DNA from 2 places in the Micromonospora sp. IBHARD004 genome. Region 2 is predicted to be linked to the other one. Evidence: riboswitches for the same ligand, from Rfam matches in the RefSeq annotation. Region 2 holds a riboswitch; the other holds the start of a gene.
What was found. Region 2 has a riboswitch for cobalamin ahead of cobN (cobaltochelatase subunit CobN). Riboswitches for the same ligand answer to the same signal wherever they lie in the genome.
Positions count from the first base shown of each region.

Region 1: another riboswitch for cobalamin. It lies ahead of ACTWO6_RS01260 (Rieske 2Fe-2S domain-containing protein); the one in region 2 lies ahead of cobN (cobaltochelatase subunit CobN).

Region 1 covers NZ_CP199934.1:269,467-272,357, forward strand. Annotated here, with positions in the region: gene ACTWO6_RS01255 (EamA family transporter) at 1-624, opposite strand, end outside; cobalamin riboswitch at 727-916, shown strand; gene ACTWO6_RS01260 (Rieske 2Fe-2S domain-containing protein) at 1,081-1,932, shown strand; gene ACTWO6_RS01265 (hypothetical protein) at 2,014-2,142, opposite strand; partial or broken gene ACTWO6_RS01270 (prepilin peptidase) at 2,177-2,466, shown strand; gene ACTWO6_RS01275 (phosphatase PAP2 family protein) at 2,561-2,891, opposite strand, start outside.
Region 2 covers NZ_CP199934.1:4,274,905-4,277,795, reverse strand. Annotated here, with positions in the region: gene ACTWO6_RS20890 (MBL fold metallo-hydrolase) at 186-581, opposite strand; cobalamin riboswitch at 876-1,052, shown strand; gene cobN (cobaltochelatase subunit CobN) at 1,406-2,891, shown strand, end outside.

The DNA.
Region 1 (2,891 bases), 2.8 Mb from region 2:
CCCGAACGGCAGTACGCAGGCCGCGCCCACCGCCATCCCCAGCGCCAGCCCCCGGGGGCCCGGCACGTGCCCGCTCATCGCCTTGCCGAGCAGCACGTACCCGGCCCAGCCGACCGCGATCAGCGCGCAGAGCAGCAGGCCGACGGCGTCCACGCCGACCCCGCCCAGTCCGGCGAGCAGCAGCACGCCCGTGCCGGCCAGCGCCGCCCAGAGCACGTCGGTGAAGCGGCGGCTGCCCAGCAGCGACACCAGCAGCGGGCCGGCGAAGCCGACGGTGACCGCCACCCCGAGCGGCACCCGTTGCAGGGCGGCGTAGAAGGCGAGGTTCATCGCGGCCATGGCCACCCCGAACGCCCCGACCAGCCCGGCCGCCCGCCAGCCGAGCCGCAGCGTGGGCCGGCTGGCCGCGAGCAGGACGAGCGCGCCGAGGCCGAGCCGCAGGCTGGTGGTGCCGCCCGGGCTGGTCGAGGCGAAGAGCTGCTTGGCCACCGCCGCGCCGACCTGCGTGGAGACCATCCCGAGCAGCATCAGCAACGGCGGTGGTACGGCCTCCGGGCGGCCGAGCGCCGCCGTGAGCCGGACGGCCGGGTGGACCGGCAGGGGGCGGGAGGCGTGTGCGTACACCCCGGTCACGATGGTCGCGGACCGGGCCGGGCGCGACCGGATTTCCCGCTCCCCGGGCCGGCCCCGCCGATCGGGGCGGGCGCTAGCATCGGCGGCGGCACGATCATGTGAGGTGCCCCGCGCGAGCGGGGAGAATCGGGAAGCCGGTGCGAATCCGGCACGGGCCCGCCGCGGTGACCGGGGAGCCATCGTCCACGCGCGTCACGCGCAGCCACTGGCCGTACGGCTGGGAAGGCGGACGGCCAGGCGTCGATCCCGGCTGGCGCGCCGGCCGTCCGCTCGCCGACGCGCTGCACACCGACCGCTGGTCCGCCTGACCCTGCCCGCCCTCCGGCGGCGCCGGCAGGATCGCGCTGTCTCCTGAGGGCGGGCGCAGGCGTGGTGGTCCGGGTATCGGACGGGTGATTCGGCGCTGCCGCCCGGTTTGGGGCGGCCCCTGCCGGGAAGTCGGACCGCGTGCGCGAACTTCTGACGAAACTCGAACAGGCCTCCGCGCTGGACCGGGTGGGCGACCGGTTGCAGCGCGCCGTCCAGGCCACCCTGCGTCCCCAGCGGGTCCGGGACGCGCTGCACGGCGTCTGGCTCGGGCACCCGCTGCACCCGGCGATGGTGCAGGTGCCGGTCGGCGCCTGGATCTCCGCCGCCGTGGTCGATCTGCTGCCCGGGCAGCGCAGAGCCGCCACCGCGCTGGTCGGGCTCGGCACGGTCAGCGCGGTGCCCGCCGCCGTGGCCGGGATCAACGACTGGGCCACCCTGACCCGTGACCAGCGCCGGGTCGGGCTGGTGCACGCCGCCTCCAACGCCGTCGGGGTGGCCCTCTACGCCGGCTCGCTGGCCGCCCGGCTGAACGGCCGGCACGGGCTGGGCCGGGCGCTGGCGTACCTGGGGCTCTCCGCGGTGAGCGCCGGGGCGTACCTGGGCGGGCACCTGGCGTACAAGCAGGGGGCGCAGACCACGCAGAGCGTCTCGGAGCTGCACCGGATGAGTGACGGGTGGCACTCGCTGGCCGACCTGGCCACCCTGCCGCAGCGGCAGCTGGTCACCCGGGAGGTCGACGACGTCTCGGTGGTCCTCTACCGGCACGGCGACGACGTCACCGTGATGCTGGAACGCTGCCCGCACCAGAGCGGCCCGCTCGGCCAGGGCGAGGTGCAGGAGATCGACGGCCACGCCTGCGTGGTCTGCCCCTGGCACGGCAGCACGTTCCGGCTCAACGGTGGCGAGGTCGTGCACGGGCCGTCCGCGAACGACCAGCAGATCCTGCCGACCCGGGTGGTCGGCGGCGTCCTGGAGACCCGCCTGCCCTGACGGCGGCCGCCGGACCGCGCCGGTCGCCGGAGCGCCCGCCTGCCCGCGAGCGCCGGACCGGCGGCGGTCGGGCTCTGTCGGTCAGTCCTTGCGGTGCCGGCCGCTGGAGAGGGCCCGCCCGGCCGTCCGGACCACCGGCCGCCGCCGCAAATCGGCGGCCAGGCTGACCGAAACGACGGTGGGATCGGAAACGAGCGTGCCGGTACGCATCGCGCCGTGCTCCTTCGCCTCACGAATTGCCAGTCGCACCACGCTCGCCGGGTCGGGCCTCGCGCTCGGGTTCGCGGCGACCACCCTGCTGCTGGGCCGGCGCGGATTCGGGCTCGGCGTCGCCAAGCTGGCGCTGGGCGTGGGGGCGCTGCTCGGCTGGTACGGCTGGCCGGTCCTGCTGGCCGGGCTGGTGCTCGCCTTCGCCCTCTCCGCGCTGGTCGCCGTCACCCTGCTGGCGACCCGCCGGGCCCGCTGGTCCAGCCACCTCCCCTTCGGCCCGTTCCTGATCATCGCCGCCCCCTGACCCTCCTCCTCACCCCCTGACCGCCCGGCGGTGCCCGGTACGTCCGCTCTGGCGGCTCCCGTCCACGACCACAGCCCTCATGATCGACGACGGGGCGGGCGGCGGGGCGCGGCGTCAGCGGCGGGCGGGGTGGGTCAGGGGGCGGCGGGCCGCGCGGCGGACCCGCCAGCGCAGGGCCTCGGCGAGTGGGCGGGCCGCCAGTGGGGTGAGCAGCGTGCCGACCAGGGCGCCGAGGAGCAGGCCGGCGGCCACGTCGTGCGGGTAGTGCACGCCGATGAAGGTGCGGGAGAGCGCGGCCAGCAGCGCCAGCGGTACGGCGACCAGCCCGATCCGGCGGTGCAGCAGCAGGGTCGCGGCGGCCAGGGCGCCGGCCATGGTGGCGTGGTTGCTGGGGAAGGACCAGTCGCCCGCCGGCGGGCAGTGGGCGGCGACGATCACCAGGTCG
Region 2 (2,891 bases):
GGGCAGTCCGGGCTCGGATCGGGGGCCGTGGGCCGGTCAGGCCGCCAGCGCCTCCCGGGCCTGCGCCAGGGTCATCGGGTCGCTGTGGCTGGAGACGTACCAGCCGTAGTCGTCGTCGAGCAGGCCGCCGGAATGGCCAGGTCGGGACCGTCCGCCGGGGACCGCAGGTGCGCCGGCGGCGGGTATCAGCAGTCGCGGAGCAGCAGCACGCCCGAGTCGGGCACCAGCACGACGGACGAGTCCGGGGCGTGCCGACCCCTGACGTGCCGCACCCCTACGCCCGCCTCGGCGCGCAGCGGCTCGACGCCGGCGGCGTGACCGACGATCTCGACGTCGGGCCAGGCGCAGGCGCCCCAGACGTGGTCCCAGTAGTGGTGGGTGTAGACGAGCCACCGCGCGGCGGGCAGGTCGGCCGCGCGCAGCGCGGCCTGGATCTCCCGGGCGTGCGCCGGGCTCTGCCCCGCGTCGACGATCACACTTCCGCCGTCGCCGGCGACGACGGCCACGCCGGGCCGGACGTTGTCCGGGTCGGGATCGCCGGGATGGAGCCACACCCGGCAGGCGAGATGTCGGAGCGTCACGGTGTCGATGGCGGCAATTCCTCACGGGGCCGCGGCCGAGGTCCACTGTCGACCCCCGTTGCTAGCCGCCCGGGCCCTCCCGCCAGGGGCGGAGCGGCCGGCGCCGGAGTGGGAAACCGTGCGGCGGGAATGGCGTGGAAGGGCGCGGCGCGGACCGGCAGAATGTGCGCCGGGCATCGGCGTCCGCCATTCTGCTCCGGGTCGGTCGCGGGTCAAACACATCGACCGCAGGTGATGCTGCTGCCGGGGCCAGTCCCGGCGAGGCGGCCGTTGACCGGCGGCGGGCGGGTGTGGCAGCATTCGCGGCCTGACGGCAGTGAAGGAAGCCGGTGTGATTCCGGCGCGGTCCCGCCACTGTCACCGGGGAGCGATCCCCCCTCGTGAGTCACGGCCGTGTGTCTGCGGTTGGAAGGCCGGGGGTGAGCGTCGATCCGGGAGCCAGGATACTTCGGCCGTCGGGAGTTGACCCCAGGGCGTGGACACCCGAGGAGGACCCGATGCACGGCTGCTCTGCCATCGACGATGATCGTCGCATTCGGCCGGCGCGCACCGACGCGCCATTGACCGCCCACCCCGCCGCACCGCGTTCCGGTCGCGCTCCAGTGCGCCCGACCGTCCGCGTGATCCGGCGCCGCGCCGCCACCGGTCCCGTCCGGCTCGTCGCCGCTCTCCGCTGAGTTCCGTCCCGCCCCGGTCCGCCGCCGGCCGCGTCCGCGTACCCACGCGTCGCCGGTGAGCCGGCCGACCGGCGGCTGAACCCCGCACCCACCCCTGCCCGTCGGCGGTCGACCCGCCTCCTCGGGTGTCACTCTCCGGAGCTGTCCGTGCGCATCCTGCTGCTCTCCACCGCCGACACCGACCTGCTGGCCGCCCGCGCCAGCGGCGCGGGCTACCGGCTGGCCAACCCCGCCCGGGTCGCCGCCGACGCCGTGCCCGCGCTGCTCGACGGCGCCGACCTGGCCGTCGTACGCCTGCTCGGTGGCCGGCAGGCGTGGCCGGACGGGCTCGCCGCCGTGCTCGCCTCCGGCGTGCCGACCGTGGTGCTCGGCGGCGAGACGCTGCCCGACGCCGAACTGATGGCGGCCTCCACCGTGGCTGCCGGGGTGGCCACCGGCGCGTTGGCCTACCTGGTCGAGGGTGGCCCGGACAACCTCGCCCAGCTGGCCCGGTTCCTGTCCGACACGGTCCTGCTCACCGGCGAGGGCTTCGCCCCGCCCGCGCCCACCCCGCCGTACGGCATCCTCGGCGACCCCACCCACGACCGCGCCCGCACCCCGCACCGCGACCGCGACGGCGACGGCATCCCCGACCGCGACGGCGACCGCATGCCCGACCGGGCCGGCGAGCGTGGCCGGGTCGCGACCGGCACGACCGACGCCGGGGGCTGCCCGCCGGAGGACGGGCGGCCGACGGTGGGGATCGTCTTCTACCGGGCGCACGCCCTGGCCGGGAACACCGCCTTCGTCGAGGCCCTGGCCGACGCGGTCGCGGCGGCCGGCGGGCGCCCGCTGCCGATCTTCTGCGGCTCGCTGCGCGGGCTCACCCCCGGCGCCGGACCCCTCGAGCTCTTCGCCCGCTGCGACGCGCTCGTCGTGACGGTGCTCGCCGCCGGCGGGACGGTCGCCGCCGACGCCTCCGGCGGGGGCGACGAGGACGCCTGGGACGTCGGCGCGCTCGCCGCCCTCGACGTACCGGTCATCCAGGCGCTCTGCCTGACCAGCACCCGGGAGCAGTGGGCGGCCGGCGACGCCGGACTCTCCCCGTTGGACGCCGCGATGCAGGTGGCCATCCCCGAGTTCGACGGGCGGATCATCACCGTGCCGTTCTCGTTCAAGCGGATCGACGCCGGCGGGCTCTCGGTCTACGAACCCGATCCGGAGCGGGCCGCCCGGGTCGCCGGCATCGCGGTGCGCCAGGCCCGGCTGCGGCACGTGCCGAACGCCGACAAGCGGCTCGCCGTCGTCCTCAGCTCCTACCCGACGAAACACTCCCGGGTCGGCAACGCCGTCGGGCTGGACACCCCCGCCTCGGCGGTACGGCTGCTCGCCGCCCTCGCCGACGCCGGCTGGCACCTCGGCGACGGGCCGGTGCCCGACGACGGGGACGCGCTGATCCACGCGCTCATCGCGGCCGGCGGGCACGACGTCGAGTGGCTCACCCCGGAGCAGCTCGCCGCCGCCGAGGCGCGGGTGCCGGGGGAGACCTACCGGCGCTGGTTCGACGCGGCCCCGGCCGGGCTGCGCGAGCGGATGCGGGAGCACTGGGGCGGGCCGCCCGGACAGCTCTACACCGACGGCGGGGACGTCGTCC